4 regions of the Terrabacter sp. 2TAF16 genome follow, and region 3 is predicted to be linked to each of the others. Evidence: riboswitches for the same ligand, from Rfam matches in the RefSeq annotation. Region 3 holds a riboswitch; each other region holds the start of a gene.
What was found. Region 3 has a riboswitch for cyclic di-AMP ahead of AB4Z14_RS17210 (C40 family peptidase). Riboswitches for the same ligand answer to the same signal wherever they lie in the genome.
Positions count from the first base shown of each region.

Region 1: it holds a riboswitch for cyclic di-AMP, as region 3 does, so the genes downstream of both, AB4Z14_RS07140 (CHAP domain-containing protein) here and AB4Z14_RS17210 (C40 family peptidase) in region 3, are expected to answer to the same signal.
Region 2: it holds a riboswitch for cyclic di-AMP, as region 3 does, so the genes downstream of both, AB4Z14_RS11935 (transglycosylase family protein) here and AB4Z14_RS17210 (C40 family peptidase) in region 3, are expected to answer to the same signal.
Region 4: it holds a riboswitch for cyclic di-AMP, as region 3 does, so the genes downstream of both, AB4Z14_RS18095 (C40 family peptidase) here and AB4Z14_RS17210 (C40 family peptidase) in region 3, are expected to answer to the same signal.

Region 1 covers NZ_JBFRFZ010000004.1:343,464-351,087, forward strand. Annotated here, with positions in the region: gene AB4Z14_RS07130 (GNAT family N-acetyltransferase) at 1-110, shown strand, start outside; gene AB4Z14_RS07135 (alkene reductase) at 256-1,341, opposite strand; gene AB4Z14_RS07140 (CHAP domain-containing protein) at 1,621-2,520, opposite strand; cyclic di-AMP (ydaO/yuaA leader) riboswitch at 2,525-2,712, opposite strand; gene AB4Z14_RS07145 (sortase domain-containing protein) at 3,084-3,875, opposite strand; gene AB4Z14_RS07150 (hypothetical protein) at 4,016-4,795, opposite strand; gene AB4Z14_RS07155 (VOC family protein) at 5,026-5,421, shown strand; gene AB4Z14_RS07160 (iron chaperone) at 5,440-5,814, opposite strand; gene AB4Z14_RS07165 (alpha/beta hydrolase) at 6,117-6,791, opposite strand; gene AB4Z14_RS07170 (zinc-dependent alcohol dehydrogenase family protein) at 6,945-7,624, opposite strand, start outside.
Region 2 covers NZ_JBFRFZ010000006.1:657,161-664,784, forward strand. Annotated here, with positions in the region: gene AB4Z14_RS11915 (arylsulfatase) at 1-780, shown strand, start outside; gene AB4Z14_RS11920 (hypothetical protein) at 851-1,558, shown strand; gene AB4Z14_RS11925 (DUF6325 family protein) at 1,746-2,192, opposite strand; tRNA gene AB4Z14_RS11930 (tRNA-Thr) at 2,353-2,428, opposite strand; gene AB4Z14_RS11935 (transglycosylase family protein) at 2,589-3,239, opposite strand; cyclic di-AMP (ydaO/yuaA leader) riboswitch at 3,243-3,430, opposite strand; gene AB4Z14_RS11940 (protein kinase domain-containing protein) at 3,753-5,645, opposite strand; gene AB4Z14_RS11945 (CBS domain-containing protein) at 5,745-6,176, opposite strand; gene AB4Z14_RS11950 (alpha,alpha-trehalose-phosphate synthase (UDP-forming)) at 6,380-7,624, shown strand, end outside.
Region 3 covers NZ_JBFRFZ010000011.1:136,721-144,344, reverse strand. Annotated here, with positions in the region: gene AB4Z14_RS17235 (MASE1 domain-containing protein) at 1-1,355, shown strand, start outside; gene AB4Z14_RS17230 (STAS domain-containing protein) at 1,352-1,819, shown strand; gene AB4Z14_RS17225 (sigma-70 family RNA polymerase sigma factor) at 1,804-3,600, opposite strand; gene AB4Z14_RS17220 (hypothetical protein) at 3,930-4,541, shown strand; gene AB4Z14_RS17215 (DsbA family oxidoreductase) at 4,603-5,286, opposite strand; gene AB4Z14_RS17210 (C40 family peptidase) at 5,382-6,158, opposite strand; cyclic di-AMP (ydaO/yuaA leader) riboswitch at 6,161-6,336, opposite strand; gene AB4Z14_RS17205 (iron dependent repressor, metal binding and dimerization domain protein) at 6,544-7,239, opposite strand; gene AB4Z14_RS17200 (MFS transporter) at 7,269-7,624, opposite strand, start outside.
Region 4 covers NZ_JBFRFZ010000013.1:35,169-42,792, reverse strand. Annotated here, with positions in the region: gene AB4Z14_RS18130 (ABC transporter ATP-binding protein) at 1-859, opposite strand, end outside; gene AB4Z14_RS18125 (serine aminopeptidase domain-containing protein) at 911-1,651, opposite strand; gene dcd (dCTP deaminase) at 1,648-2,226, opposite strand; gene AB4Z14_RS18115 (AAA family ATPase) at 2,331-3,863, shown strand; gene AB4Z14_RS18110 (SMP-30/gluconolactonase/LRE family protein) at 3,945-4,814, opposite strand; gene AB4Z14_RS18105 (hypothetical protein) at 4,814-5,245, opposite strand; tRNA gene AB4Z14_RS18100 (tRNA-Gly) at 5,355-5,425, shown strand; gene AB4Z14_RS18095 (C40 family peptidase) at 5,516-6,025, opposite strand; cyclic di-AMP (ydaO/yuaA leader) riboswitch at 6,069-6,211, opposite strand; gene AB4Z14_RS18090 (FBP domain-containing protein) at 6,632-7,126, shown strand; tRNA gene AB4Z14_RS18085 (tRNA-Gly) at 7,241-7,314, shown strand; gene AB4Z14_RS18080 (hypothetical protein) at 7,434-7,577, opposite strand.

The sequences.
Region 1 (7,624 bases), on a different contig from region 3:
ACATCGGTTGGAAGTTCGGCGCCTCGCACGACGTCGTGTGGGTCCAGCGACCCCTCGGTGACCCGCTCCCGTCCGGGGGCGCCGCCGAGAACCCGCCCGAGCCCACCTGACGGGCCAGCGCCGGTGCCCACCTGACCGGCCTGCGCCGATGCCCATCCGACCTGGTCCAGTCGAGTGAGCGCTCCGTCCCAGTCGAGTGAACGCCCCGCCACAGGTGGTCTGTGACGGGGCGCTCACTCGACTGTTACCGGGCGCTCACTCGACGGTGTGATCGGGGAGGGCGGGGTAGTCCGTGTAGCCCTCGGCGCCGCTGCCGTAGAAGGTGGCGGAGTTCGGCTCGTTGAGCGGGGCGCCCTCGCGCCAGCGACGGACGAGGTCCGGGTTGGCGAGGAACTCGCGCCCCACGGCGACGAGGTCACCGAGGTCGCGCTCGAGGATGTCCTCGACGTCGGCCAGCTCGGTGACCTTGCCGAAGCCGGTGTTGAGGATGACCGGGCCGTCGAAACGCTTGCGCAGATCGCGGACGAGGTCGGACTCCGGGTCGCCGAGGATGCTGAGGTAGGCGAGCCCGAGCGGGGCGATGCCCTCGACGAGCGACTCGTAGGTCGCGGCCGTCTCGGCCTCGTCCTCCTCGAGGACGCCCTGGATGTTGTGCGCGGGCGAGATGCGGATGCCGACGCGGTCGGCGCCGATCGCCTCGGCCACGGCCTTCGTGATCTCGACGGTCAGGCGGGCGCGGTTCTCGGGCGAGCCGCCGTAGGAGTCGGTGCGCTCGTTGCTCGACGGCGCGAGGAACTGGTGCGGCAGGTAGCCGTTCGCAGCGTGCACCTCGACGCCGTCGAGCCCGGCCGCGACGGCCTGGCGCGCAGCGTGGACGAACTCCGCCACGAGCGCGGGGATCTCGTCGGTCTCGAGGGCCCGGGGGACGGCATACGCCTGCTGGCCCTTCGGGGTCACGATCTCGCCGGGCGCGGCGATGGCGCTCGGCGCCACGCTCTCGAGGCCGCCCTTGTTGTCGGGGTGGGCGATGCGGCCGGCGTGCATGAGCTGGACGACGACGTGGCCGTTGCCCTCGTGCACGGCATCGGCGACGAGGCGCCAGCCGGCGACCTGCTCGTCGGAGTGCATGCCGGGGGTGTCGAGGTAGCCCTGCCCGACGGCGCTCGGCTGGGTGCCCTCGGTGATGATGAGGCCGGCGCTCGCGCGCTGGCCGTAGTACTCGGCGTTGAGCTCGGTCGGTGCCTGGCCCTCGCCCGCGCGGTTGCGGGTCAGCGGGGCCATGACGAAGCGCTGGGGAAGGTCCCAGCGGCCGATGCGGATGCTCTCGAAGGCCGTGGACACAGGCCTGCTCCTCACGTCTAGGGGACTGTCGGTGGCGGTTGGCGGCCCCCACCGTCGGTCGGTGGAGCCTTCAACTACCTAGGCGACAAGGAGGGCAGGCGGTCGATCATTCCCGTGTGTCCAGGGTTGCGCGTGTGGGGGATCCCACGCGGCCGGAGGGTTTCGGGTGGGTATGCCGAAGGGGAGGATGCGCAGGCATCCTCCCCTTCGTACGCGCTCAGCTCGTGGAGAACTCCGCGGTGGTCGTCGCGGAGGTCGTCGAGATGACGACCCGGTGGGTCACGGCGCGTAGATGTACTTCATGCCGGGACCGTCGGTCAGCGTGCGCGTGTTGTAGTTGTACGCACCGGCGAGGGCGTTCATCTCGATGATCGTCACCTCGTTGCCGTTGACCGCGGTCACCCAGGCGACGTGGCCGACGCTCGAGGATCCGTGGACGCCGGGCTGCATGACGAGGATCGACCGCGTGCGCGGCGTGCCCGTCACGGTGTAGCCGGCGGACGCTGCGCCCGAGGCCCACGCCATGGCGTTGCCGGTCCAGCCACCGGGGTAGTAGCCCTCGGACTGGTACCACTTGTTGAGAGCGCCCCACGTGCACTGGCCCGCGGTGGCCCAGTTGGACGAGGCGCGCACGCCGGACGAGGCGCTCGGTGCTGCGGTGTTGACGCTCGCCTTCGCCGACGACGTGCTCGTCGTCAGGGTGGCGCGGGTCAGGTCGCGGGAGGCGCGCTGGACGGCGACCTTGCGCGAAGCGGCAGTCTGGGCGGCAGTCTGGGCGGCGGCCTTGGCGGCAGCGCGCTCGGTCTTGACCTGGACGTCCTCGATGACCTGCGGCTTGGCCGGCGCGACGCGGTGGGCGACGGCCTTCTGCACGGCGGGGGCGAAGCCGATCTTCGACAGCGCGGTCGACGCGGCCGGGGTGGCAGCCGTGGCCGGACCGACAGCGGCGGGAGCCGCGGTGTCGACACCGGCAGCAGCCGCGACGTCACCCGAGTTGGGCGACAGGGTGTCGGCGCTCGCCGGGTTGGCGAAGGTGGCGACCAGTCCACCGGTGGCGGCGACGACGGCGCCCGCCTTCATGGCCGGCTGAGCCGACTCACGGGCGAGGAGCTTGAGTTCGTTGAGGGGGTTGTGGCGGCCTGGCGCACGATGGCGACCGCGGATGTTCTCAGTGTTCACGCGTGTTACCTCTCCGCGCCTACGAAGTTAGCTGTCGGGTTCGGGCGGAAAGGTGCCCGGGCCACGCCCGCCCCGCGAAGCTCGCGTGGCGGGTGGGTCTTCACCCCAAGGACGTCCGAAGTCGTTGCGTAGGACGTCCGGAGAAACGTGTGGTTCCTCCGCTCCTGTCACAAGGTTCGATCTCTCTCGTCAGGCGGTGACAGGACTAGGCGGTCCACCTCACGAGAGCCCGACCAGGTGGCCGGACTCCCGGAAGACTAGACGAGGCGACTGGCAAATGTCACGCCACGGTAACGACGACGCGCGCCGATCGCCCCTGAATGTCCGAAGTGCCCGTCTATACCAACGCTTTACCTTCGGATGGGTGAGACGTGGATCACATCCGGCCGTCGTCCTCGACAAGCCCCCCACGGGTATGCCGCGGGGTCCCTCGTGGGGACCCCGCGGCATACGCCGGACTGGTGTGGCTCAAGTGTGGCTCGAGCGTGGCTCGAGCGTGGCTCGAGTGCGGGTCGGGCCGGGCGCGGTCCTGACGCGGTCCTGACGCGGTCCTGACGCGGTCGTCAGGTGGCGCTCGAGAGGTGGCCGAAGACCACGACGTTGTCGCGGTACTCGTTGCGACTGTCGGTCGGCCCGCCACACGTCACGAGGCGGATCTCGGCATGGGTGAGGTCGCCCTTGTAGACGAGCTCGGTCGGGAACTGGGACTTCTTGTAGGCCGCGACCTTGTCGACGGTGAAGGTCAGGTGCGACCCGTCCCGCCGCGACACCGTGACGACGTCACCGGCCCTGACCTTGCCCAGCTCGTAGAAGATGCCCGGGACGCCCGAGGGGGTGTCGACGTGTGCGGCGAGGACGGACGGGCCGAGCTGGCCCGGCGTGGGGCCGGCGTCGTAGATCCCGACCTCCTGGGCCGTGCCCGGCACGGAGATCGTGCCATCGGGCTGGATGCCGAGCCGGACGAAGTGCGAGGAGCGCACCCCGATCGACGGAATCTCGATCGACGTCGGCTCGGAAGCCTCGAGGAAGTCACCCATGCCGACGGTGCCCGGCGCGGCGCCGGCCGTCCTGCCCGCCGTCGGTGTCCCACCCTGACCGGGGGACGCCGACGGGCTGGACGAGGACGGGCCGGGCGCCGCGGGGGCGCTGGCCGTGGCGACCCCGCCCGCCGCGGGCTGCGGCGGGCCGGGGGTCCCCGGGCTCCCTCTGAGGCCGACCACGAGCGCGACGATCCCGATGACGACGAGCACGGCCGTGACCGCCAGCGCCGCCGCCACTCCGGCGCTGATGCGGCGGGTTCTGCGGTCGCCGGTGGGCGACGTCGGCTCGGGCGTGGAGCCGGTCGGTGCGCTCATGGTCGGGTGACTCCCGGTCGGTCGTGTCGGTGTCGGTCGTGTCGGTGTCGGTCGTGTCGGTGTCGGCCGCTCAGTGTCGGTCGCTCGATGTCGGCCGCTCGGACTCGGTCGCTCAAGTGCGCGACGTCGGTCTCGGTCACTCAGGCGCGCGACCGGGCGCGACGGGCGGCGAAGGCGCCGGTCCCGGCCGCGGCGAGCAGGGCGCCAGCACCGACGAGCATGAGGGCCTCGTTCTGGCCACCGCTCTTGAGGCCATCTGCGGCCTGGCCGCCGCCGGTGTGCATACCGCCGGCCGGGGCGACGCGCAGCGCGCCACACAGGGCCGGGTCGGTGGCCTCGGTCGGGAGCGACGGCATGAGGTCGCTCTTCGTGGCACCGGAGTACTTGCCGTCCTTGTTGTAGTCGACACCGTGGATGACGACGACGGACTGGCCGGCCGAGATCGCCTTGGCGACGTCGCTCGAGACCTTGATGCTGCCGCGCTGGTAGGCGATCTTGCCGCCGGGCGCCGTGCTGAAGCGGTCGATCGCGAGGCCCGACTTCGGGCTCGTGTCGCCGGTCTTCGTCAGCGACACGACGATGTCGCCGTAGGCCGGTCCGCCCTCGGTCGTGTTGAGGTGGCCGTCGCCGTTCTTGTCGTCGGACAGGACCGGGCACTCGTGGCGGGCCTCGGCGCCGAAGTGGATGTGCGCGGCGTGCGGGTTGTCGGGGAGCAGGCCGTTGGCGGCCATCGTCACGGTGATCGTGTTGCCGGTGACCTCGACCATGGCGGTACCGCTGCCGTCGACACCGTTGCCGGCGACGGGCTTGAGGTTGGCGCTGACCCAGGCGTCCGCGGCGAAGGCCGGGCCGACGCTGAAGGCCATGGCGGCGGCAGCAGCGAGGCTGGCGCCGGCGATCCGAGTGGTGGTGGTGCGCATCTGTGTTCCTCCTTGACGAGGAGACAAACCGTCCATCCTGCTCTGCTTCAGACGGGGGGTCGTCGTCGACCGTCTCCGGGCGGGGGTTCGCCGCGGGCAGGCCCACTGGATTGGGGTTCCACCGAAATTTCTTCGATGGAGGCGCGCCGTGGCGCGCCCCACGGGTCTTCACTGGAGGGGTCGGGCGCGCTGCGCCCCCTCACCTGCCCACCTTCACGGAAGGACACACCGTGCTCCAGGACTCCCACGCCTTCAGCGGCTTCTCCGTCGACGACGTCGGCGCCGCCCGGACGTTCTACGCCGACACCCTCGGCCTGCGCGTCACCGAGGAGAACGGCATGCTGACGCTCCACCTCGCCGGCGAGGGCGGCGAGCGTCCCACGCTCGTCTACCCGAAGCCGAACCACGAGCCGGCGTCGTTCACGATCCTCAACTTCCCGGTCGACGACATCGAGGCCGCGGTCGACGAGCTGACCGCGAGGGGTGTCATCTTCGAGACGTATGCGGGGACGCCGATGGAGACCGATGCCAAGGGGGTCTTCCGCAAGGGAGGGCCGCTCATCGCGTGGTTCACCGACCCGGCCCGCAACGTCCTCGCGGTCATCGAGGCACCGGGCCCCGGCTGATCCGCGGCGGGCAGCGTGTCAGGCGTCGTGGCCCTCGGAGACGGCCGCGCGGCGCTTGAGGCAGAGCTCGGTGATCTCGGAGACGAGCTCGAGCGGGACCGGTCGGCTGATCGGGAAACGCACGGTGTCCTTGGCGCGGCGGTAGGGGCTGATCGCCTCCTCGAACTGCGCGTCACCCGTCGGGACGGGGTAGAGGCCGACGTGGTTCTTCCAGCCGGCGTAGTAGATGAGGGGCTTGCCGTCGACGGTGAACGTCGCCATGCCGTAGCTGATCTTCTCGCCTGCGTGAGGGGCTACCTCGCGGATCGTACGGCGGACCCCCGCAAGCTGAGTTCGCGTCTCCTCGGGGTAGGAGGCGATGTAGTCATCGACTGACGCAAATCTCGGGGCCAATCCTGGTCCTCACTTCAGTTCCGGACCGGTCGTTGGAGGGGGTGACTCGACTGTATTGGGCGAAACGGACGACTGCAAAGTAAGTACACGTTTAGTGACCAAACGGTCACAAAACTACAAAAGCTGAATTGGACCGACGATCTCGCCGCAAGACGTGCTGAAGGCCGTCCTCCGTGTGTCTGGGGCCCTGACGTTCGAAGGCCCTGGCGTTCGAAGGCCCTGACGTTCGAAGGCCCTGGCGTTCGAAGGCACTGACGTTCGAACGCCCTGGCGTTGGAGCCGACGTCCGGTCAGACCTCGGCTCAGACGTCGACCCAGGCCTCACCGGCGAGGACCCGGCCGACGACGCCCTCGGGTCGGCAGCCGAGGAGGGTCGCGACCGCGAAGTCGGCGGCCAGGCCGTCGAAGACGCCGTGGCGCCGGAGCATCGCGTGCTTGCCCCCCTCGACGGTGACGTAGCCGACCTCGGCGGTACGGGCGAGGTCGCGGGCCACCGCCGCCGAGCTAGTCGGTCGGGCGATGCGGTCGTCGTCTCCGTGGACGACGAGGACGCGTCGCCCGGTCAGGTCGAGGTGCCCCTCGGTCGGGTAGACCCACGGGTTGAGCGCGACAGCGCTCACGACGGGGTCCTCGCCGGCCGCGAGCAGCGCGGCCCGACCGCCGAGCGAGTGACCGACGAGGCAGACGGGCAGGTCGGGACCGAAGCGGTCGGCGACCTCGCCGAGGGCCCAGCGCACGTCGTCGACCGGGGTGTGGTGGGCGTCCCAGCCGCGCGTCGAGTTGAGCAGGCGCAGCACGGCCAGCTCGCCCTTCGCGGCGCGCGCGATGCGGCCCGCGATCGGCACCATCCGCAGCACCGACAGCTGGGTCGGGCTGACGCGCATCGGTGTGCGCCGCGCCGCGCCGCCGTGGAGCACGAGGACGATGCCGCGTGGCGCGCTCGGAGCCGTCGCGTCGATGAGCCGGGCGTGCGTCACGTCTCGCTCCTGGTCCGCAGCTGGGTATGCCGTGTGCTCGGGTTCGCGGGTCACGTGCGGTGTTCGGAGCGCGAGCGTCAACGGCTTGGTGTCCTCACGGCATACCCGTTCGGTGTCGCCGGTCAGCCACTGTCCAGGGTTGGTGAGGCTGGTTCAGGGGCGCAGCAGGACCTTGATCGCACGCCGCTCGTCCATGGCGCGGTAGCCCTCGGCGACCTCGTCGAGGGGAAGCGTCAGGTCGAAGACCCGGCCCGGGTCGATGCGGCCGTCGAGGACGCGCTCCAGCAGGTCGGGCAGGTAGGTGCGCACGGGAGCCATGCCACCGGCGAGGCCGACGTTGCGGACGAACATCTGCCGGACGGGCAGCTCGACGCCGTGCGGGGCGCCGACGAAGCCGACGGTCGAGCCGGGGCGGCCGATGCGGAAGGCGGTCTTCATCGACTGGTCGGTGCCGACGCACTCGAGCACCGAGTCGGCGCCGATGCCGCCGGTCAGCTCCATGACGGCCTCGACACCGGCGTCGTCGCGCTCGGCGATGACGTGGGTGGCGCCGAACTCGCGGGCCAGCGCCTGGCGCGGCTCGTGGCGCGACATCGCGACGATGCGCTCGGCGCCGAGCTCCTTGGCGGCGATGACGCCGCACAGGCCGACGGCCCCGTCACCGATGACGACGGCGGTGCCGCCGGGCTGCACGCGCGAGGACACGGCGGCGTGCCAGCCGGTGGCCATGACGTCGGAGAGCGTGAGCAGCGAGGGGAGCATCGCGTCGTCGGGCATCCCGTCGGTCGCGACGAGGCTGCCGTCCGCCTGGTTGACGCGGACGAGCTCGGCCT
Region 2 (7,624 bases), on a different contig from region 3:
TCGCACTTCAACGACGACGAGTGGGAGCTCTACCACGTCGAGGTCGACCGCTCCGAGCTGCACAACCTGGCGGCGGAGCAGCCCGACAAGCTCCGTGAGATGGTCAACCTCTGGTACGCCCAGGCGGGCGCCAACGAGGGGTTCCCGCTCGATGACCGTTCGGCGCTGGAGATCCTCGTGTCCCCCCGGCCCCAGCTGTCGGCCCCGCGCGACCGGTACGTCTACTACCCCAACCACGCCGAGGTGCCCGAGGCCCAGGCCGTCGTGGTGCGCGGCCGGTCATTCGTCATCGGTGCGCTGGTCGACATCCCCGAGCCGGGCGCCCAGGGCGTGCTCTTCGCCCAGGGGTCGAGGTTCGGCGGACACAGCCTCTACGTCAAGGACAACCGGCTGCACTACGTCAACAGCTTCGTGGGCTTGTTCGAGCAGAAGGTCGTCGCGACCGAGGACCTGCCCACGGGCGAGAACCTCATCCTGTCGGCGTCGTTCGTCAAGGACGGCGCGGAGCAGACCCCCGTCGCCACCGGCACCCTGTCGCTCTACCACGGCGACACCGTGGTCGGAGAAGGCCAGATCAAGCTCCAGCCCGGCAGCTACATGATCGCCGGGGAGGGACTGGCGGTGGGGCGCGACATGGGCGACCCGGTCACGCAGGACTACCCCGGCGCGCGCCCGTACCGGTTCACGGGAGGCACCATCAGGCGCGTCGCCGTCGACGTGAGCGGCGAGCCCTACGTCGACCTGGAACGTGAGGCGCAGGGCATGTTGATGCGTGAGTGAACCGCCACTGACCTGCAGGGGCGTCACACGATCGGTCCCGACGAAGGCCGCACGGGCCCACGGCTGGAGCATGAGCATGCATGAGGACGAGCGTGGTCGGGCCGAGTCACCGGCCGACCTCGAACCACGGGGGCGGGTGCTCGACGAGATCCGCACACCGCGGGCGGCGGCCATCGCCGGGATCGCCTTCGCCGTGCTCCTGGGGGCGGTCGTCATCCTCATGTACCTGGCGCTCCCGGGCACCGGCGGCCGCTCGACGTGGATCACCGATGCGGAGCGCCGCGGCAGGGTCACGCTGGCGATGCAGCTCACCCCGTACGCGGGCATCGCCTTCCTGTGGTTCATCGGGGTGATCCGTTCCCGTCTCGGGCACCGCGAGGACAAGCTGTTCGCGACAGCCTTCCTCGGGTCGGGGCTGCTCTTCGTCGCCATGCTCTTCGCCGCATCTGCAGATGTCGGAGCCCTGCTCGCCCTCTACGACGGGCCCGACAGCGTCTCGCCGGAGTACGTCCGGCAGGTGGGGGCGGTCAGCACGGCCCTCCTGACGACGTTCGGCATCCGCATGGCAGCGGTCTTCACGATGGTCGTCACGAACCTCGGCCGTCGCACCGGGATCGTGCCGCGCTGGCTCGTGGCCGTGGGGTTCGTCGTCGCGCTGGTCCTGCTCCTCGCACCACCGCGGACGGTCTGGGCCGTCCTGCTCTTCCCGTTGTGGGTCCTGCTCCTCAGCCTGCACCTGCTGGTCACGTCGTTCCGACCGGGGCCGGCGACGGCGTAGGGCAGCGCAACGGGCCGTGGAGCCCTGAGAGGGCCCCACGGCCCGGGTCATGCGTCAGCGGCGATCGCGGCGATCGTCGCGCCGGTCCTCACGGCGTTCACCGCGCCGGTGTATCCCGTGCGCGACGACGACGGCGCCGCCGACGGCGGCCACTGTCCTTCTCCTGCGCCTGGCTGCGAGTGGCATGTCAGGCTCCTTCCTCTTGGTCGGACTCGATGGCGGCGATGACGGCCTGGATCGGGATGCGCCCGCTGGCCACGAGCTGGCCGCCGGCGTGGCGCACCGCCGCGCCGAAGGGAGCCGCCCACAGGTTCTCCCACACCAGGACGGCCGCTGAGCTGCCGGGCTCGATGGTGTCGGCCAGGTCGGCGACGTCCTGCTCGCTGAGCAGCATGGCCAGCTCGGTCTCGTACGCACGGAGCTCGCCGATCTCCGAGTCCTCCAGGTCGGTTGCCTCGAAGGCCTCGAAGCTGCCGTCCTCCGCCTTCTTGAAGAACAGCAGGTCCAGGACCCGGATGAGCTCGCGATCCACGTAGTCCTTGAGGATCGGGGCGATCTTGCCGTTGAGGGTGCTGCCCTCGAACTCCACGACGATCCAGTCCACCGGACCGAGCTCGTCGACGTTGAGAGTCATGTCATCTTCTCCTTGGGGTGCGTCCGGTGGTCGGTGCGTCCGATGGGGGACCGATCTCAACGCTAGGAGCCGCTCGTCCGTGCCGCGTCATCCGCCGGGGATGAGCCTCTCGCCGTGGGCACGCAGATGCGGCCCCGTCAGCCGGACTCGCACGTCACGGTGGAGCTGGCGAGGGGACTCGAACCCCTAACCGCCTGTTTACAAGACAGGTGCGCTACCAATTGCGCCACGCCAGCACGTCTCGGCGCGAGCGCCGCGGACGGGCGAAAGCGTAACCGAGCCAGACGGCATACGCCCAAACACCGGGCGCGAACCGACGCCGGACATGAGAAGGACGGCCCCGCGCAACCCAGGGGTTGGTCGCGCGAGGCCGTCCGGCTCAGTTGTATCAGGAACTCACGGGAGTCGCAGAGTCTGACCCACGAAGATGAGGTTCGGGTTGGTGACCCGGGCGCCGTTGGCCTTCCAGAGGGCCTTCCAGCCGCCGGCCACGTGGTAGCGCGCGGCGATCTTGCCGAGGGTGTCGCCGCTGCGCACGGTGACCTTGGCGCCCTTGGCGGTGTTCTTGACCGTGGGCTTCGTCGCGTACGTCTTCTTCTTGACGACCTTCTTCGTCGTCACGGGCTTGCGGACGGTCGACCGCGAGACCGGGGTCGTCGTCGCGCCACCGTTGGCCCGGGTCAGGCCGGCCCGCTGCGAGCACACCGGCCAGGCGCCGGGGCCCTGGGAGGCGAGCACGCGCTGCGCGATGGCGATCTGCTCGGCCCGCGTGGCGAGGTCGGCGCGCGACGCGAAGGCCGTGCCGCCGTAGCCACGCCACGTGCTCTGCACGAACTGGAGGCCGCCGTAGTAGCCGTTGCCGGTGTTGATGTGCCAGTTGCCGCTCGACTCGCACTGGGCGACGCGATCCCAGACCGAGGCGGCCTTGGCCGACCCGCCCGTGGCGATGCCACCGACGATGGTGGCGGCTCCAGCGATTCCGACTCCCGCGATGCGCTGCTTGACCGAGATCTTCTTGGCCGCAGCATGCTTGGACATGTACTGCATGGGTGATCCTTCCTGACGCGCGCCTGCGGGGTTAGCTGTCGGGTTGGGGCGTCAGGTGCCCCGTCGCGGATGCGACTTCACCCCGAGACCAGATCTCGTCCTCTTGACATGCGCTTCGATACACATGCACTCACTGGCCACACTGGGTCCCCCGTCCTCGCCCGGCCCACGGGTGTGGGCTACATCCCTGGCTGGCGAGGCTCGGCGCGCTCAGGGAACGGATAAATGGGTGTCCATGTGAAGTTGTGGGAGCGTTCGTGTGGAGCCGGACGCGACGAAGCGACCCGGGAACCGAGTGGTGCTGCTCCCGTTCGACCCGAAAGTCGAGGCCGCCGAGCACTGACGGTACGGGACGTTTCCGCAGCGCACAAGGCACGTCGAGACACTTCCGTGATCTTTTTTTCAGCCCCAGATGCAGGTCGATGCGCTATGCACACAGGCCTCGCACAGGGGCCGCCCGGGCGCCCCACAGGCCCCGGCCCCGCACGCTCAACCGTCTCGCGCGCCGAGCCGTCACTTCCCGAACGGGTTCGTCGTGAACGGGTCCCACGTGAGGCTCGACCCGTGCTGCAGGGCCACGAGCGCAGCCGCGACGCCGAAGACGGCGAGCAGCCCGGACACGATCTGCGCGGCCAGGCCGGCCGGCACGAGGCGCCGCGCCATCGAGCGCGAACCGCGTCGCAGCGAGGCGCCGCCGGGGCCCCACCACAGCATGAGCAGGCCGAGGACACCGCCGATCGCGAGCGTGATCGGTGTGCCCGGGCCGAGGTCGGTCCCCTGCGTGCCGGCGAGGAGCAGGGCGGCCGCGAAGACGCCGGCGAGCGCCACCGCCACGGGCAGGAGCAGCCCGACCCCGGTTGCGATGATGCCGACGACGAGGTGCCACGGGCTCGACACGACGGCGAAGGGCACGTCGCTGCGGCGGCGGCCGAAGTCGTAGCGGCGCAGCACGAGCGCCGTGACCGAGCGGTCGGTGGCCCGGGCGAGCGCCGACAGGACGACGAGCACGACGAGGGCGATGCCCGGCCACGCCATGAGGGCACCGACCCAGGCGATCGCGACAGCGGCGAGCAGTCCGGTGCGCATCGGCAGTCCGATGCGCGGGTCGCCCTCGCGCTGGGCGGGCTCGTCGTCCTCGTCCCACTCGTCGTCGGGCCAGTAGCCGTCCTGCGGAGCCGGCTCGACGTCCTGCCCGCCGCGCCCGTGCCGGGCATCGTAGGCCTGGGCGCCGCCCCAGTCGTCCGGCGACGCGGGCTCGTCGTCCCAGCCGTGGTCGTATGCCGCCGGGCCGGGGTCGGACGACCGCGGACCGGTCGGGGGCGGGGCCCACCGCACCGGGTTCGCCGCGGCCGCGCCAGCGCCCACCGCGCCCACCGCGCCCACCGCGCCTGCCGTGCCTGCTGTGCCGACGGGCGGCATGACGGCGGTGCTGCCGTGCTGCACGACCTGGGTGTCTCCGGGGGTCGCGCTGACGCGGCCGTCGTCCCACGGGTTGCCGCTCGGCGTCGGCACGGTCGCCGCGCGGCCGGCGGCGTAGAGCTCGAGCGCTGCGATGACCTCGTCGGCGTGAGGGCGAAGCCGCGGATCGGGAGAGAGGGACGCGCGCAGCAGCGGCACGAGGCGCGGGTCGACCCCCTCGAGGTCGACGTCGCCGGCACGGACGCGGGTGAGCACGGCGTCCATGCGGGCGCGGCCGAACGGCGGACGGCCCGACGCGGCATACGTGATCGTGGCGGCCCAGCCCCACCAGTCGGTGGCGTCGGTGATGGCGGCACCTTCGACGAGCTCGGGCGAGAGGTAGCCGGGCGTGCCCATGACGAGCCCGCCGACGGTGTGGCGCACGTCGTCCTGCAGGTGCGCGATGCCGAAGTCGATGAGGACCGGGTCGCCGTCCTCGATGAGGACGTTGCCCGGCTTGATGTCGCGGTGGACGACCCCGCACGCGTGGATGGCGCGGATCGCCTCGGCGATCCCGCGGGCCAGGCGAAGCAGGTCCGCCGGGGCCAGCGGGCCGTGGTCCTCGACGACCTCGTCGAGGGCCGGGCCGGGCACGTAGCGGGTCACGATGTAGGGGCGGGGCGCCATGACGTCGGCGTCGATGACGCTCGCGACCCGCGCGTCGCGGATGCGCGAGAGGGTGTCGACCTCACGGGACAGTCGCTGCCGGGCGTCGGCGTCGTGCGCGACGTGGGCGCGCAGGACCTTGATCGCGACGGCACGGCCGCGCGGGTCGAGGGCGAGGTGGACCACGCCCATGCCGCCCTCGCCGATCTCCTCGATGAGGCGGTACGGGCCGATCCGCTGCGGGGACCCCGGCCCGCCGGGGCGCGCTGCCACGGGCACGCCACCGGTGCGCGCGCCGGGCCGCGGGTTGGGCACCCGCTCGGTCCGGTCGTACGCAGTCATACCCCTACGGTATGCGACACGGGCGCCACGGCAGGAACCCTGCGGCAGCGAGCCGCGGAGTGTCCTGGTTCGTCGGTTCTGTCCGGTTTCTCCGGGGCGTCAGCTGCTGATGTAGTCGCGCAGCTGGTCGCGCTCGGACTGGAGCTCGGAGAGCCGGTGCTTGACGATGTCGCCGATGCTGACGATCGCGGCGAGCTTGCCGTCGGCGTCGACGATCGGCACGTGGCGCACTCGCATCTCCGTCATCGTCCCGGCGAGGTCGGCGATGTTGTCGTCGGCCGAACCGGTGGTGACCTCGCTCGTCATGATCTGCGACACCGGCGCCTCGAGCACGCTCGTGCCGGTGCTGTGGAGGTGCCGGACGATGTCGCGCTCGCTGACGATCCCGTCCACGCTCGTGCCGTCCGTGCTCACCACGACCGCGCCGATGCGGTGCTCGGCCAGCAGGCCGAGCAGGCCGGCGACCGTCTCGTCGGGCTTGATGGTGATGACCTCGCTGCCCTTCTTGCGCAGCACGTCAGAAATCTTCACGGCGACTCCTTCACCTCGGCGCGATGCCCTCAGGCGGCCACCCGCTCCACCAGAGATGCCCTGTATCGACCCTAGAGCGGGACCGCACCGGGCGCCACCGTTCGCTCGTTAGAGTGGGACCGATCGCGCCCCGCGGCGCCCCTCCCCCGGGTCTGGGTACGTCGAGGGCCGTGCCCTCCCCTCGAGCAGCAGGAGCTGATTGCGTGTCGACCCCTCGGCCGACCTACGACCTCGTCATCGCCGCGAACCGCCTGCCCGTCGACAAGGTCGTCACCGACGACGGCGCGGTCGAGTGGCGACGCAGTCCCGGCGGCCTCGTCACGGCCATGGAGTCGGTGATGCGCACGCAGCCCGGCGCCTGGGTCGGCTGGGCCGGAGACGCCGGTGAGGCACCCGAGCCGTTCGACGAGGACGGCATCCACCTGCACCCCGTGCCGCTGTCGACCGACGAGGTCCGGGACTACTACGAGGGCTTCTCCAACGACACCCTGTGGCCGATCTACCACGACGTCATCGTGCCCGCGACCTTCCACCGCGAGTGGTGGTCGAGCTACCAGACGGTCAACCGTCGCTTCGCCGAGGCCGTCGCCGAGGTCGCGGCCGAGGGCGCCACCGTGTGGGTGCAGGACTACCAGCTCCAGCTGGTCCCTGCCCTCGTGCGCCAGCTGCGGCCCGATGTGCGCATCGGGTGGTTCAACCACATCCCCTTCCCGCCCGTCGAGCTCTTCGCCCAGCTGCCGTGGCGGGCCCAGCTGCTCGAGGGCCTGCTCGGAGCCGACTTCCTCGGCTTCCAGCGCCAGGCCGACGCCCGCAACTTCGTGCGCGCCTGCCGCCAGCTGCTCGGCGCCGCGACCAAGCGCGACCGCGTCACCGTCGAGGGTGCCCACCGCCAGGTCCGGGCGGCGGCCATCCCGATCTCCGTCGACTTCCAGGGACTCGAGGAACTGGCCAAGCGCCCCGACGTCATGGAGCGCGCTCGCGAGATCCGCGAGAGCCTCGGCAACCCCAAGGTCCTCATGCTCGGTGTCGACCGGCTCGACTACACCAAGGGCATCCGGCACCGTCTCAAGGCCTACGAGGAGCTGCTGAGCGAGCGCCGCATCGGGCCGCCCGACGTCACGCTCGTGCAGGTCGCCACCCCGAGCCGCGAGCGCGTCGATGCCTACCGCAACCTCAAGATCGAGATCGAGCAGACCGTCGGCCGCATCAACGGCGACCTCGGCAAGATCGGCGCCCCGGCCGTCCACTACCTGCACCACTCCTACCCGCGCGAGGAGATGGCGGCCCTCTTCCAGGCCGCAGACGTCATGCTCGTCACCCCGCTCCGCGACGGCATGAACCTCGTTGCCAAGGAGTACGTCACGTGCCGCCATGACCTCGGGGGCGCCCTCGTGCTGTCGGAGTTCACCGGCGCGTGGCACGAGCTGCACCAGGCCTTCGCGTGCAAC
Region 3 (7,624 bases):
TCGAGCAGATGGTGACGCTCCAGGCCTTCAACGCCTGCGTCGCGCTCACCTCCTTCTTCCTCGCCGCCCTCGTCAGCGAGCGCATGCAGACCGCCGCCGCCCTCGAGAAGGCCGCATCCGAGCTCGAGCGACGGGTCGAGCAGCGCACCGCCCAGCTGTCGGCAGCCAACGCCCGGCTCGTCCAGGAGATCCAAGAGCGCTCCGAGGCCCAGGAGCTGCTGAGCCACGAGGAGGCCCGGGCGCAGCGCGAGCACCAGATCGCCGAGACCCTGCAGCGCAGCCTCCTGCCCGACCGTCTCCCCGACGTGCCCGGGGTCGCCCTCGCCGCGCGCTACGTGCCCGCGACGGCCGACGTGCAGGTCGGCGGCGACTGGTACGACGTCGTCCAGCTCCCCGGCGGCCTCCTCGGGCTCGCGATCGGCGACGTCGCGGGCCACGGCCTCACCGCCGCCGCGACGATGGTCCAGGTCCGGATGGCCCTGCGCGCGTACGCCCTTCAGGACCCCTCGCCGCCCGCCGTCATGCGCGGCGTCCACGAGCTCGTCGCCCAGCTCCCGGTCCCCGAGATGGTCACCCTCATCTATCTCGTCTTCGACCCGGCCACGCGCCGCATCCGCTGGACCAACGCGGGCCACCCACCTGCACTCGCTTTCGCGGGCGGTCAGGGCACCTACCTCCAGGGCGCCCTCTCCCCTCCCGTCGGCGTCACCGTCGACGGCTCGTTCACCGAGGCCACCCAGGTCCTGCCACCGGGGGCAACCCTCCTGCTCTACACCGACGGGCTCGTCGAGCGGCGCGGTGTCTCCCTCACCGCCGGCCTCGACCGGCTCGACCGCGAGGCCTCCGCCGTCCCCGACGACGACATCGAGGCCCTCTGCGAGCGACTTCTCGACACCTTCCTCGACGAGGAGCACATCGAGGACGACGTCGCGATCCTCGCCATGCGCCCCCTGCCGTCGGTCGACGGCGAGCTCGACGTCCGGCTGCCCGCCGAGGCCCGCAACCTCGTGCAGGTCCGCAGCGCCCTGCGCCGCTGGCTCAAGGAGGCCTCCGTCTCCGAGGCCGACGTCAACGAGGTCCTCGTCGCCTGCGGGGAGGCCTGCGCCAACGTCGTCCAGCACGCCTACAGCGGGCAGGGGTCGGCCGGCGAGCTCGTCGTCGAGGCCCGGCTCGACGGCGGCGCCCTCGAGGTGCGCATCCGCGACCACGGCCACTGGCGCCCAGCCGCCGACCGCGGCGGCGGCTGGGGACTCCAGCTCATGGATGCCCTCATGGACGACGTCGACGTCGAGCACACCCCCGGTGGCACCGACGTCCGCCTGCGCCGTCGCGTCCACGTGACGGTCGAGGCATGAGCGACCTCGCCCGCGTCGACACGCGCCGCGCCGGCACCACCCAGCTCGTCCGCATCACCGGCGAGCTCGACCTGTCCAACGCGCGCGAGCTCACCGACGCCCTCGGACACGCGGTCCCCGACGACGTCACGCTCGTCGTCGTCGACCTCAGCGGCACGACCTACCTCGACAGCGGTGGCATCGCCGCGTTCTTCCGCCTCTCCCAGCGACTGCGGGACCGCCGACAGGATCTCCGGCTCGTCGTCCCCCACGCCTCGCCCATCCGCGCCGTCGTCGAGCTGACCCGGCTGAGCCAGGTGATCCCCGTCGACGAGAGTGTCCCCGACCTCCCCGGCCAGATGGCGTATGCCGCCCTCCCGCCCGACGGCGCGCCCGCCCCCTCCCAGCCCCCACCCACCACAGACGTGCCCGAGCCCGGGGACCCTGACCTGGCCGAGCCCGAGGGCGATCAGCGCAACGGGTAGCTGCCCGACCCGGGCAGCGTCGCTCCGGCGCGGTCGGTGAAGCGGGCCACGAGGTCCCCCGAGAGACGGGGCTGCACGCGGGTGACCTCGACGACGAGCTCCCCGGCGCGCAGCCGCCCGTCGAACTGCGCGGTCGGCTGGCTCACGTGCTCGACGACCCGGGCGCCGTGCACGTCGCGCACCGAGGTGAGGAGCCAGCCGGCCGGCGCCGTCAGGTGTGCGAGGTAGCCGCGGTCGCTCGGCGTGAACGTCAGGCTCGTCACCGTGCCGACCGGAGCGGGAGGCGGCGCGACATTGGTCGTCGGGGTCGGCCGGCTGCTCGTCGGCGTCGGCGTCGTCGTCGGGCTCGGGCTCGGGCTCGGGCTCGGGCGGCTCGACGAGGTGGCGCTCGTGCCGGTGGAGTTCGGCGCGGGGCGCGACGGCGGCCTCGACTGCCGGTCGGCGCTCCCGCTCCGGCCGCCCGACGACCGGAAACGAGAGACGCCCTCGGCCGTCGCGACCCCGATCACGGGTCGCGGCGCGGTCGACGTCGGCACCGACGAGCTCGTCGTCTCGGCCGGGTAGGGCGACTCCGTCCCGTCCACCGGTCCGGCCGACGAGTCCCGGCCCACCGGCGCGTCGGCCGAGACGCGTCCGGTCGGCTGGAGTTGGAGCAGGAAGAGGGCGGTCGCGACGACGAGTGCAGCCGCAGCCAGCACCGCGGCCGCCGAGCGACCCGGCACCGACAGCACGCGACCGTTGACCCCGCCCGAGCCACCTCCGGGCCCACCTCCGCTGACGTCGGCGGCGAACTCTGACAGGTCGTCGGCCCCGTCCATGAGCGAGGCCACGCCCACGGCGACCGGGATCGTGGCGCCGCCCGTCGCTGCGACCGCGCCCGCGCCCGCTGCACCGGCGACGACCGTGCCGTCGCCCACCGCGTCGTCGCCCACCGCGTCGGCGGCACCGAGCCCCGACGCCACCGCGAACGCCCCTGGCAGGAGCACCGGCGCGACGCGCAGCCGGATCGCCTCGTCGACGTCGACGACGTCGAGCACCGCAGCCCGGCACCGGGCGCAGCTGTCGAGGTGCTCGTCGACGCGCTCGCGAGCCTTGACCGGGAGGGAGTCGCGCACGTAGCCACCGAGCTGGCGTCGCACCGCCCGGCAGTCCGCGTCGCCGGCGTTCGCGACGAGCTCGGAGAGGAAGGTCTGGCGCAGCCGCTCTCGCGCCCGCTTGCTCCGGCTCGCGACGCCGTTCGGCGTCGTGCCCAGCCCGGGAGCGATCTGGTGCGGCTTCTCCTCGTGCACGACCAGACGCCAGAGCAGCGACCGGGACTCGTCGGGCAGCGAACGCCAGGCCGCCCAGACGGCGTCGCGCTCCTCGGCGTCGACGGCCTCGTCCTCCGCCGAGGCAGCCGCGCGGGTGTCGACGGTCGTCTCGTCGTCGGTCAGCACGACCCGGTTCGTGTAGCGCCGCGCCACGTCGATGTTGGCCCGGCGCAGCGTGCTGAGCAGGTAGGGCCGGAAGGCGGTGTCGGGCCCGCCCCCACCACGGAGGGCATCGAGGGTGCGGGTGAAGCTCTCGCTGACGAGGTCGTCGACGTCGCTCGGCGACGCGACCCGGGAGGCGAGCCGTCGGGCCGCGGGCTCGTGCCGCGACCACAGCACGGAGTAGGCGGCGGCGTCGCCCGCCCGAACCCGGTCGACGAGCGCCGCGTCGCTCTCGGGTCCGTCGACGCGTACGCCCTCGTCCGCCCCAGCCACGGACTCGCCGCCGTGCTCGTCGTGCGCCCGCTCCACGTTCTTCTGTCCCCCACCCGTACCCCGACGTCTCGTCGGCTGTCTCGACCCAAGCTCCAGCAGGGTGCGTGACCGGGCGCCGGGTCCCGTCCCCGGCCTGTCGGCGCGTCAGCAACGCACCTCACGCATCCTTCCCCTGGAGACGCGCGAGGGACCGAATCATGGCGCGACATGCCCTCGGATGTACAGGGTTGGCGGCGTGCCGGGTGATTTGCGTGCGTTTGCGACACACCTACCGACGCCCGGGCGGGCTTGCCCAAGAGCCGGATCCGACCCGGACCTGCGTGCGACCATAGAGACTCCACGACCCGTCACCCCAGGAGCAGCACATGACGGCGACCGACCCGAGCCACGGCTTCCTCAGCGAACCGGCTCTGACACCGGAGCTCGAGGCCTACTTCGCGAGCGACGTCACCGACCACGGCTACGTCATGAACCTCAGCCGCGTCTGGGCGCAGTCGCCAGCGGCCCACGACACGCTCTTCGCGCTCCTGGCCGACATGGTCTCCGTCGCCGGCCTGAGCTTCCGGCAGCGCGGCATCCTCATCGCCGCGACCGCCTCGACCATCGGCGACTCCTACTGCGCGCTCGCGTGGGGTGGCCGCCTCGCCACCGCTGCCGGCGAGGAGGTCGCAGGCGCCGTGCTCCGCGGAGACGACGAGCCCCTCGACGCCGCCGACGCCGCCCTGGCGACCTGGGCCCGGACCGTGGCGAGCACCCCGAACGCCACCACCCCTGCCGACCTCGAGCCCTTGCGCGCCGCCGGCTTCGACGACCGGCAGATCTTCGCGATCACGGTCTTCGTCGCGCTGCGCCGGGCCTTCTCGACCGTCAACGACGCCCTCGGCCCGCTCCCCGACCACCAGCTGCGCGCCGACGCCCCACCCGCCGTGGACGACGCGGTCTCCTTCGGCCGCCCGGCCGCGGACCAGCCCTCCTGACCGAGGGCGTATGCCGTCCGCCCGGCCCGTCGGGCCGGGCACCCTGCCTGCGAGTCCGCGCTCAGAGGGTCTGCGTGGCCACCCCGCGCAGCAGCGCGAGGTAGTCCTCGACCGGGTGCGCTCCGGTCACGGCGGCATACCCGTTGGCGACGACGAACGGCGTCGACATCACGCCCATGGAGCGCGCCTGCTGCTCGTCCTCACGCACCTGCTCGGCGTACTCGTCGGAGGCGAGCACGGCCGACACCCGCCGCTCGTCGAGACCGCACTCGCCGGCGAGGCGCTGCAGGACCTCACGGTCGTCGATGGCGAGGCCCTCGCCGAAGTGCGCGGAGTGGAAGCGCTCGACCGCCGCGGAGCGCAGCGCGGGGCCTCCCATCTCGCCGGCGAGGGCGCAGAGCCGGTGCGCGTCGAAGGTGTTGGCGCGCACCGCGCGGTCCCAGTCGAAGACGAGGTCGTCGGCCTCGGCCACCTCGCTGGCCTTGGCGTTCATGAGCCGGCCAGCGCCCGCGTCGCCGCCGTGGCGCACCGAGAGGTGGTCGCTGACGGGCACGGAGCCACCGACCGGGACGTCCGGGTCGAGCTCGAAGGAGCGCAGGCGCACCGTGACGTCGTGCGGCCGCTCGAAGGCGGCGACGGCAGCCTCGACACGGCGCTTGGCGACCCACGAGTAAGGGCAGACCAGGTCGCTCCAGAGGTCGAGCTCGATCATGGTCGTGGACTCGGCAGCAGGCTGATCGGTCATCGACTCAGTCAACCACGGTGGCCGACAGGGCCGGAAAGCGCTGCGCCCCCACCGGATCCGGTGGGGGCGCAGCGTGTGGCGTGAGAGGTGACCGCTCAGATGCGGCCGTACATCGACGGCGTCGTCCAGATGGAGTGGTTGCCGATGACGGTGCCGGGACGCTGGGCGTCGATCATGCGGCCCGGGCTGACGTAGATGCCCACGTGGTAGATCGGCGAGCCGAAGAAGACGAGGTCGCCGGGGCGCGGGTTGCTGACCGGGGTCGAGGCCGCGGCCTGCGCGGACGCGGTGCGCGGGATCGAGATGCCGGCCTGGCGGTAGACGTAGGACGTGAAGCCGGAGCAGTCGAAGCCGGAGGGCGTCGTGCCGCCGTAGACGTAGGGAACGCCGAAGTACGACTGGGCGATGCCGATGATGCCGGTGGCGCTGGGGTTGGGCGCGACGTTGAGGGCCACCCGGGTGGTCGAGCCGGAGCGCGACGCGCGCTGCTGGGTAACCTCACGCTCGGCCGCGGCCTTCTCGGCGGCCTTCTTCGCGGCGCGCTCGGACTTGACCTGGACGTCCTCGATGACGACCGGCTTGACCGAGGCCTGCTTGAGGGCGGGCTTGGCGTAGCCGATCGCCGACAGGGCGTTGCCGGCCTTGAGCGTGCCGACGGCGGGGCCGACGGCCGCGGGACCGGCGACCGTGCTGGCGGAGCCGTCAGCGGCGTTCGCGGTGCCGGCGAACGAAGCGACGAGACCACCCGAGGCCGCGACGATGGCGGCACCCTTCACGGCGGGCTGGGCCGACTCCTTGGCGATCGTCTTGAGCTCCGAGATCGCGTTGAAGCGACCGGGGGCGCGGTGGCGCCCGGGAACGTTCTGAGCCACGTTTGACCTCTCGACGCCTACGAGGTGAGCTGTCGGGTTCGGGCTGGAGGTACTGCCCGGCCTTCGCTCGGACCGGTCTCGGTCCACGGAGGGCTTCACCCCGAGGGCGTCTCTCGACGCCCGGAGAAAGTGGTTCCCCCGCTCCTGCCATGCGGTTCGTACTGAGCCTCAGGTCGATGGCAGGACTAGGCGGTCCGACCCGGGGCACTCACTCGACGGGGAGAGCAAGTTCGCCCACCGTACCCAAGTAGGAGTGCCTTGTCACCTTCGAGTTCCCGGAAGTCAAAGAAATTTCAGCGACCTCCGGAAGGGGCCGGACGAGGTGTGGCAAGGCCTGCCAAAACGACCCGGCAAACCGGGGCAAACCCTGCCGGATACGGCGTGTTCAGGCGGCCTGGCAGAAGACGTGGACGGCCACGTCGTCGGGCAGGGAGACGCCCGTGGACGGCTCGCTGCCCTCGCGGACGGCGACGACCCGTCCGCCGTCACGGACGACTTCGACGCGGGCGCCGGGCACGACGCCGGCACTCGTCAGCAGCGCGAGCGCCTCCGGGTCGACCTGGACGGGCTCACCGATGCGACGGATCGTCACCACCGTCGGCGCGACCCCCACGGCGGCGGTCAGGGTGCTGAGGCCGGTGAGGAAGTCCTCGTCCTGGCGCACCCCGAGCTCCTCGAGACCGGGGATGGGGTTGCCGTAGGGCGACTCGAGCCCCTCGCCGATGAGGCCGAGGATCTTGCGCTCGACCTTCTCGGACATGACGTGCTCCCAGCGGCAGGCCTCGTCGTGGGCGTACTCCCACTCGAGGCCGATGACGTCGACGAGCAGCCGCTCGGCGAGGCGGTGCTTGCGCATGACGCGGGTCGCGAGCAGCCGGCCGTGGTCGGACAGCTCGAGGTGACGGTCGCCCGAGACCGCGACGAGCCCGTCGCGCTCCATGCGGGCGACGGTCTGCGACACGGTGGGGCCCGAGTGGCCGAGACGCTCGGCGATGCGCGCGCGGAGGGGCACGATGCCCTCCTCCTCGAGCTCGAAGATGGTGCGCAGGTACATCTCGGTGGTGTCGATCAGGTCCGTCACGGTCATACCTTCTCAGAATCGTAGAGCGGTCAGGGACCGCCCGTGAGTGGCCCGGGCGTCGGCCCGGTCCTCGCGCGTCGGGTCGGGTCGTGCCGTGGCACCCAGATGCGCAGCCAGCCCGCCCCGACCACGGCACCCACGCCGAGCACGACGGAGGAGGCGCCGAGCGACATGATGGCGCTCAGCCCTGACAACGCCAGCGGGCCCGCTGCCCTTCCCACGTCCGCGCAGAGCCGCCAACCGCCGAGGAACTGCGCCCGTCCGTCCGCGGGCGAGGCGTCGGCGCCGAGGGTCATGATGAGCCCCGCCCCGAGGCCGTTGCCGAGACCGAGCACGGTCGCCGCGGCCGTCACGGCGACGAGGCTCGTGGCGAGCGGGAGCAGCA
Region 4 (7,624 bases), on a different contig from region 3:
CCCACGGCGTACCGACGGCTCGGACGTCGTCGGCACTGGCACCGAGGGACACGGTGGGCTCGTCGGCGAGCGAGAGCTCGGGGGCCGCCGCAAAGGAGAGCGCGCGGTAGCCGCGGTCGCGGCCGACGAAGCCGGCGACGAAGTCGTCGACGGGGTCGGCGAGGAGCTTGGCCGGCGAGTCGAGCTGGGCGAGAACGCCGCCCACGCGCAGGACCGCCACCTGGTCGCCGAGCTTGACGGCCTCGTCGATGTCGTGGGTCACGAAGAGGATGGTCTTGCCGAGGTCGGACTGGAGCCGCAGGAACTCGTTCTGGAGCTGCTCGCGCACGACGGGATCGACGGCCGAGAAGGGCTCGTCCATGAGCATGACGGGAGGGTCGGCTGCGAGCGCGCGGGCCACACCGACGCGCTGCTGCTGGCCGCCGGAGAGCTGCGCGGGATAGCGCTTGGCCATCGCCGGGTCGAGGCCAACCCGCTCGATGAGCTCCATGGCCCGCGTCCGCGCGGTGCGCTTGTCGGTGCCGAGCAGCCGCGGGACGGTCGTGACGTTGTCGAGGACCGTTCGGTGCGGGAAGAGACCGGCGTGCTGGATGACGTAGCCGATGCCGCGGCGCAGCTCGGCGACGTCGAGCGAGGCGGTGTCGCGGCCGTCGATCGAGATGGTGCCGGACGTCGGGGTGATCATCCGGTTGACCATGCGCAGCGTCGTCGTCTTGCCGCAGCCCGAGGGACCGACGAGGACGGTGATCTTGCCCGTCGGGGCCTCGAGGGTCAGGTCGTCGACAGCGACCGACCCGTCCCCGCGCGCGGTGCCGGACGCCTCGGCGTATCGCTTGGTCACGCCCTCGAAGCGGATCATGTCCCTCAACGTACCCGCCTGCGCCGACCGCGCCGCGGTCCTCGTCGAGGGTCAGATGTCGACCGTGACGCCCCCGGAGTGCACGACCCGGGCGACGACGGCCCCGATCGGGCCGGATCGCGGCTCACCCGTGCCACCGAGCTCGTGCGCGAAGGAGGCCTCGACGACCTCGGTGACGAGGGCCGTCCAGAGCCGGGCCCGCACGAGCATCGCGTGGTCGGCGCGGGCGACGCGGACGAGGGAGGCGTCGAGCCCCTCGGCCTGCATCTGCTCCACCGCGCGGCGGGTGCGGGCGAGCGAGCAGATGACGTCACGGTCGCCGTGGATGAGGACGGTGCGCCGGCCCGCGCCCGGGTGCGGGTCGCCCCTCTCGACCCACGGAGCGAGGCCGACGACGAGGCGGACGTCGGGCTCGTCGCCGACGAACATCGCGACCCGTCCGCCCATCGAGTGACCGACGAGGGCGATCGGGACACCGGGGTATGCCGCCCGCACCTGTGCCAGCGCCCACCGGGCGTCCTCGACGGGCATCGCGTCGCCGTTCCAGCCACGGACGCGGAAGCGGAGCCGGGCGACGGCGATCGGACCGGGCACCCTCTTGAGGGACCGGGCGAACGGCACGAGGCGCGCGACGTTGTGCGACCAGGGCCGGTTGGGCTCGTGCCCGTCGACGGCACCGCCGTGCATGACGAGGGCGACGACGGCGGCGTCCGCGGGCCGGGCGTCCCAGACCAGGGAGGCCAACGGCATGCTGTCGCCGTCGGCCGCGGTGGTGTCGAGGTCGGCGCTCACACCTGGGTGCGGTGGAAGCTCGCGAACGAGCGGCTCGCCGTGGGACCGCGCTGCCCCTGGTAGTGGGAGCCGTAGGCCGCTGAGCCGTAAGGGTTCTCGGCCGGCGAGCTGAGGCGGATGAAGCAGAGCTGGCCGATCTTCATGCCGGGGTAGAGCATGATCGGCAGGGTCGCGACGTTGGACAGCTCGAGCGTGACGTGGCCGGAGAAGCCGGGGTCGACGAAGCCGGCGGTCGCATGGGTCAGCAGGCCGAGCCGTCCGAGCGAGCTCTTGCCCTCGACGCGCGCAGCGAGGTCGTCCGGGAGGGTCACGGTCTCGAGCGTCGAGCCGAGGACGAACTCGCCCGGGTGCAGCACGAAGCTGTCCTCGTCGGGACCGACCTCGACGAGCCGCGTCAGCTCCGGCTGCTCGGCGGCCGGGTCGATGTAGGGGTACTTGTGGTTGTCGAAGAGCCGGAAGAACTTGTCCAGCCGGACGTCGACGCTCGACGGTTGGACCATCGAGGGGTCCCACGGGTCGAGCACGACCCGCTCGGCGGCGATCTCGGCCCGGATGTCCTTGTCGGAGAGCAGCACGGGACGAGGCTATAACGCCGGGCCGGATTCGCCCCGGCACTCCTGCCCGACTCTCTTCCCTCGCGGACGCCCCACGGACGCCGTCGGCGACCTATCGTCACGTCATGGACCCCTCCGACCCCTCCGGCCCGGGCTCCGGCCGCGCCGACGACGCCCTGCTCGCCGACTTCCACTCCGTCCTTCGGCGGATCCTCGAGTCGCTACCGTCCGACGAGGCCGGACAGCGGCTGTCGGACGCCCTGCGCGAGCACCTCGGGGTCGAGCCGCACCTGCTGGCCGTCGTCTCGGCGACCGTGCTGCCGCACCGCCTCGTCGACGCGGACATCGCCCTGTCCGAGGTCGCTGGCGCCGACTCCGCCGCCGCCGTCATCGGCATCGCCGGCGACGCGCGTCACCACATGTCGCTCGGCGACCTCGTGCAGCGCTTCCACGGCCAGGTCATGTCGGTCGGCCAGGTCGATTACGACCGGATGCCGACCGGCCCCGGCAAGGACGACCAGCGACAGGTCGTGACGTCCGGCATCCGCCTCTTCCACTTCGACGGACACGCCGTCGCGGTCCGTCAGCAGGGCATGAACCGACAGTTCGGGCGCGAGTCCGGGAGCATCGAGGTCGTCGCCCGCGACCGCGACGTGTCCGACGCCCTCATGGCGCGCATCCAGGAGCTCATGGACGAGCGCAGCGTCATCCGCGGCCAGGTCGTGACGTTCGGCTCGGACCCCTACGGGCCCGGCATGGCCGGCGTGACCTTCATCGAGCGACCGACCGTCGACGCGGCCGCCGTCGTGCTGCCCGAGGGGGTGCTCGACCGGGTGGCGCACCACGTCATCGGCATGGGCGAGCACCGGGAGCGGCTCGTGGCCCACGGGCAGCACCTCAAGCGCGGAGTCCTGCTCTACGGGCCGCCCGGCACCGGCAAGACGCACACGGTCCGCTACCTGCTCTCGGCGACGCCGGGCACGACGGCCGTGCTGCTGAGCGGCGGCTCGTTGCGCTTCATCCACGACGCCGCCAAGGTCGCGCGGGCGCACCAGCCGGCGATCGTCGTCCTCGAGGACTGCGATCTCGTCGCCGAGGACCGGTCGTTCGCCCCGATGGGGGCCTCTCCCCTGCTCTTCGAGGTGCTCGACGCCCTCGACGGCCTCGACTCCGACTCCGACGTCGCCTTCGTGCTGACGACGAACCGCGTCGAGGACCTGGAGGTCGCCCTGTCGCAGCGGCCCGGCCGTGTCGACCTGGCCGCCGAGATCCCGCTGCCGGACGCCGAGGGCCGTCGCGAGCTGCTCCGCCTCTACGGCGGGCACCTCTTCGGCCCCGAGGCGATCTCGGCCGCGGCCGCCCGGGCCGAGGGCACGACGGCGTCCTTCGTCAAGGAGCTCGTGCGGCGCGCGGTCCTCGCGGCGGCGGTCGCCGACGAGCCGCCGGCCGACGACCACCTCGGCCAGGCCCTCGACGAGCTCCTGTCGGACGCGCAGGCGCTGACGCGCAGCCTCCTCGGCGTGGGCGGCAAGGACGAAGACGGCGCCGCCGTCGACCCCGGTGGTATGCCGTCCGGCCGGCTGCGACCGCGTCGCCCGGTCGTGCTCCTCGGCCCGTCCTCCGACGGCGGGATGACCCGCCCGGGACCACCGCCGTGAGGTGATGCGTGCCGAGCGTGCCCGGGCCCCGCTGCGCGACCCGGGCACACGGCATACGCCCTCGTGGTCTGGGGGCTGCGCTCAGCCGGCGAAGGCGCGCACCGGCTGCCCCGGCACGGCGACGCGCACGCGGAAGACGGCTCCGGCCTGGGGCTCGGGGTCGTCGAGGTTCTCGCGCGACGTCGTGACGTAGAGGTCGCGCAGGTCGTCGCCGCCGAGGGTGCACGCCGTCGTGAGGCGCACGGGGACGGCGACCTCGGCGAGCACGTCGCCCCCCGGTGAGTGGCAGCGGACGCGGCCCGCGCCGTTGAGAGCGACCCAGACGTTGCCGGCGCTGTCGACGGTGAGCCCGTCAGGGTGGCCGACGTCGTGGGTGACGAAGGGGCGCCGGTCGGTGAGCTCGCCGTCGACGACCGTGAAGACGTCGGTGCGGCCGGTCGGGGTGTCGTCGTAGTAGGCGAGCCGGCCGTCGGGCGAGAGGTCGATGCCGTTGGAGATCGTCACGTCGGGCAGCAGGGTCGTGACGTCGCCGTTGCCGTCGACTCGGAGGAGCCGCGCGCTGCCGGGCACGCGGTCGTAGCCCATCGTCCCCGCCCACAGGCGGCCCTCGCCGTCGACGCCGCCCTCGTTCATCCGGACCGTCGGGTCGTCCCAGAGGTCGAACCACGGGGTGGGTGTGCCGTCCGGCTCGTCCGCGAGCGCCAGACCGCGCTCGGTCGCGACCACCCAGCCCCCGGACCTGCGTGGCCGCACGAAGGCGGCGACGTCGCCGACGTGCAGGCGGTCGACGGAGCCGTCGGCGCGCAGGGTCAGGACGTCACCGGCGAGAAGGTCGACCCAGCGCAGCCCACCCCACGTCGGCGACCACACGGGCCCCTCGCCGTGGTAGCAGACGGCGCCGGTGACCTGCTCGAGTTCTCCCGTGACGATCCGGCCGCCGTCGGCAGCCATCAGTCCCACCACACGCCGACGTAGTGGTGGCCCTCGGGCACGACCGGCCCGTCGACGAGCCACTGCGCGCTCGCGGCGGGGCCGCCGCTCGACTCGGTGTCTGCATCGATCGTCATCGCGTCGACCTCCTCGGGGAGCAGGGTCGTGATGACGGCCACCCCACTCGCGTAGGGCCATTCGTCGTCGGGGAAGTCCTGGAACTCGAGGACGTCGAGCTCCACCCGCACGTCGTGCACCTCCGGGTGCTCGCGCAGCTCGAAGAGCACCCGGCGCACGGTGTCGAGCGGCACGTCCTCGGGACGGTTCGGCGCGATGCACCACTCGCAGTCGTTGCCCTCGAAGAACTGCTCGAGGGTGACGGCCACCTGGGCACTCGCCCCGCCGCGCTCGCGGACGTGGTCGACGAAGGCGGTCTGCTTGGCGAGATCCATGACGGTTTCGGCCCCTGGGGTCGCGTTCCTGACACTGGCGCGGTGTCGGCTACACTGACGCCGCGTGCCGCCTTGCGGACCCTTCGCGGGGCACCTCCGGGCGGCCCGTGCGAGCGTAGCTCAATGGTAGAGCGCCAGCTTCCCAAGCTGGATACGCGGGTTCGATTCCCGTCGCTCGCTCCGCGCACGACGAGTCGAACCACCGAGAGGTGGGCACCGTCCGGTGACACGGCCCCGAGGGTCGACACGGACCCCCGGGACCGATCCGGGTCAGGGCATGCGGCCTGCGACCCAGCTCGTCGTCCAGATCCTCGAGAGCTGGACGCGCTGGCCGGGTCTGGGTGCGTGCCAGACCTTGCCGTAGCCGGCGTAGATGCCGACGTGGTACGCGCGGCCTCCGGACATGAAGAAGATGAGGTCGCCCTGCTGGACGTTCGCCTTGCTGATGCGGACGCTGGCGAGTCGTTGGGCGTTGGCGGTGCGCGGGACGCCGACGCCGAGACGGGTGCGGTAGGTGTAGTAGACGAGGCCGGAGCAGTCGAACGCCGACGGGCCAGCAGCCCCGTAGCGGTAGGGATCGCCCTGCTGTGCGGCAGCGACCCTGACGGCGGTCCTGCCGCGCGCAGCGCGCGTGGCGGCCGAGACGTAGGCGACCGGTCTGGCCTTGATCGTGACCGGAGCGGTTCCCGCTCGAGAGGCAGCCTGGTGCGTCACCGACGATGTCGGCGCGCTACCCGTCCCGACGAGGAGGGCGGCTGCGAGAAGTGGCGTGATAGCCAAGGACTGCAAGGGAATTCGGCGTGCAAGGGTAGAAGTGGGCATGGTGGATTCCTTCCCACGCCTGTGAGGTGAGCTGTCGGGTTCGGGCGGAAGATGCCCGGCCGCAGATGCGGCTTCACCCCAAGGACCGGTTGGCCGGCCCGAAAGTGGGTCCCCCACTCCTGTCCGTTATTGCGTTGCTGCCCCACCGGTGGACAGGACTCGGCGTGCGGTGGGCCGCTCGGGGGAGACCCCGGGCGATGAGCATCCATCGACGGTGACAGACAGGTCACGAAAAGGGTCCTAGACGAACAGATTGTGGCAATAGTTGACAAGTCAAATGCGGTGGAAGCAGACATTCCATCCGGCGCCGTGGCGTGGAGGACGCTCTCGGCAGCCCACGGCATACGCAGTCCGGCGCTGCGGTGCTCGGTAAACCAGTGGACCACCGTGGACGTCGTGACGCACCATGGACGCTGCTCCGTCGGGGCACGTCAGTCGTCAGCGGGGAGGCCCGCGGAGAGGTGGGTGGCCGTCATGGCCTGCTCAGCGGTCACGGTCCCGCTCCACCTCCCCCACCCCGGCTGACCGGGCACCCCGGTCCTGCCCGACTGACAGGAACAGACCGTGAAACCATTGACGGACAACGAGATTCGCGCCTCCTTCGTCAACGCCTCCCGGCGTGAGGCCAAGCAGGCCACCCTCCCCGCCGACCTCGACCTCGGCCCGCGCTGGGAGACGCTCGACTACCTCGGCTGGGTTGACCGCAGCAACCCGCAACGGGCCTACGCCGTCGTCCCGGTCAACGACGAACCCGTCGGCTTCCTCCTCCGGACCGCCGAGCGCACGCGCAAGGCGAGCGCGATGTGCGCCTGGTGCGAGGACGCCTTCGCGACGAGCGAGGTGGCCCTCTTCGTGGCCCGGCGGGCCGGGGCATCCGGCCGCGAGGGCAACAGCCTCGGCACCCTCGTGCACGCCGACTTCAGCTGCTCGACGCACGTCCGACGCCCGCCGAACGGCATGGAGGGCGGCCTCGACCCGCTCGCCCTCGTCGAGCGACGTGTAGAGGATCTGCGGGCGCGGTCGTCGGCCTTCGCCCGCCGCCTGCGCGACGGCTCGTGACCCTCGGCTGACCTCGAGCTAGTCGGCCCGGACCCGAGCGCGTGGTCCGCCGGCGCGCCCGAGCGCGCCGTTTGGACGTCGCGGCCCGACTGTTGCTACGGTTGGCGACGCCTCGCAGGCGTAGTTCAGTAGCAGAACAGCCTTCTTCCAGAAGGAAGACGTACGTGCAATTCGTGCCGCCTGCTCCAGATGGGAAGGGCCCGGTCTCCGTGACCGGGCCCTTCTGCTGTCCGGGCGCGTATGCCGTCCGAGCACGCATGCCGTCCGGCCGGGCCTCGCGAGACGGGTCGCGGGCGCTCCCCCACCGTCACCGCTCGTTGCCGCGCCGGTAGTTGCCGGTCGCCCGGGCCAGTGCGTGCTGGACCGCGTCCTCGTCGACGCCGTCGAGCACCCGGTCGAGGCGGCGTGCGGTCGCGCCGGCGATGACGGCGACGAGCCGGCCGGGCGGCATACGCCCTCGGAGGCCGCTCGTGGCGGAACCGTGACCTCTCCCCCTTG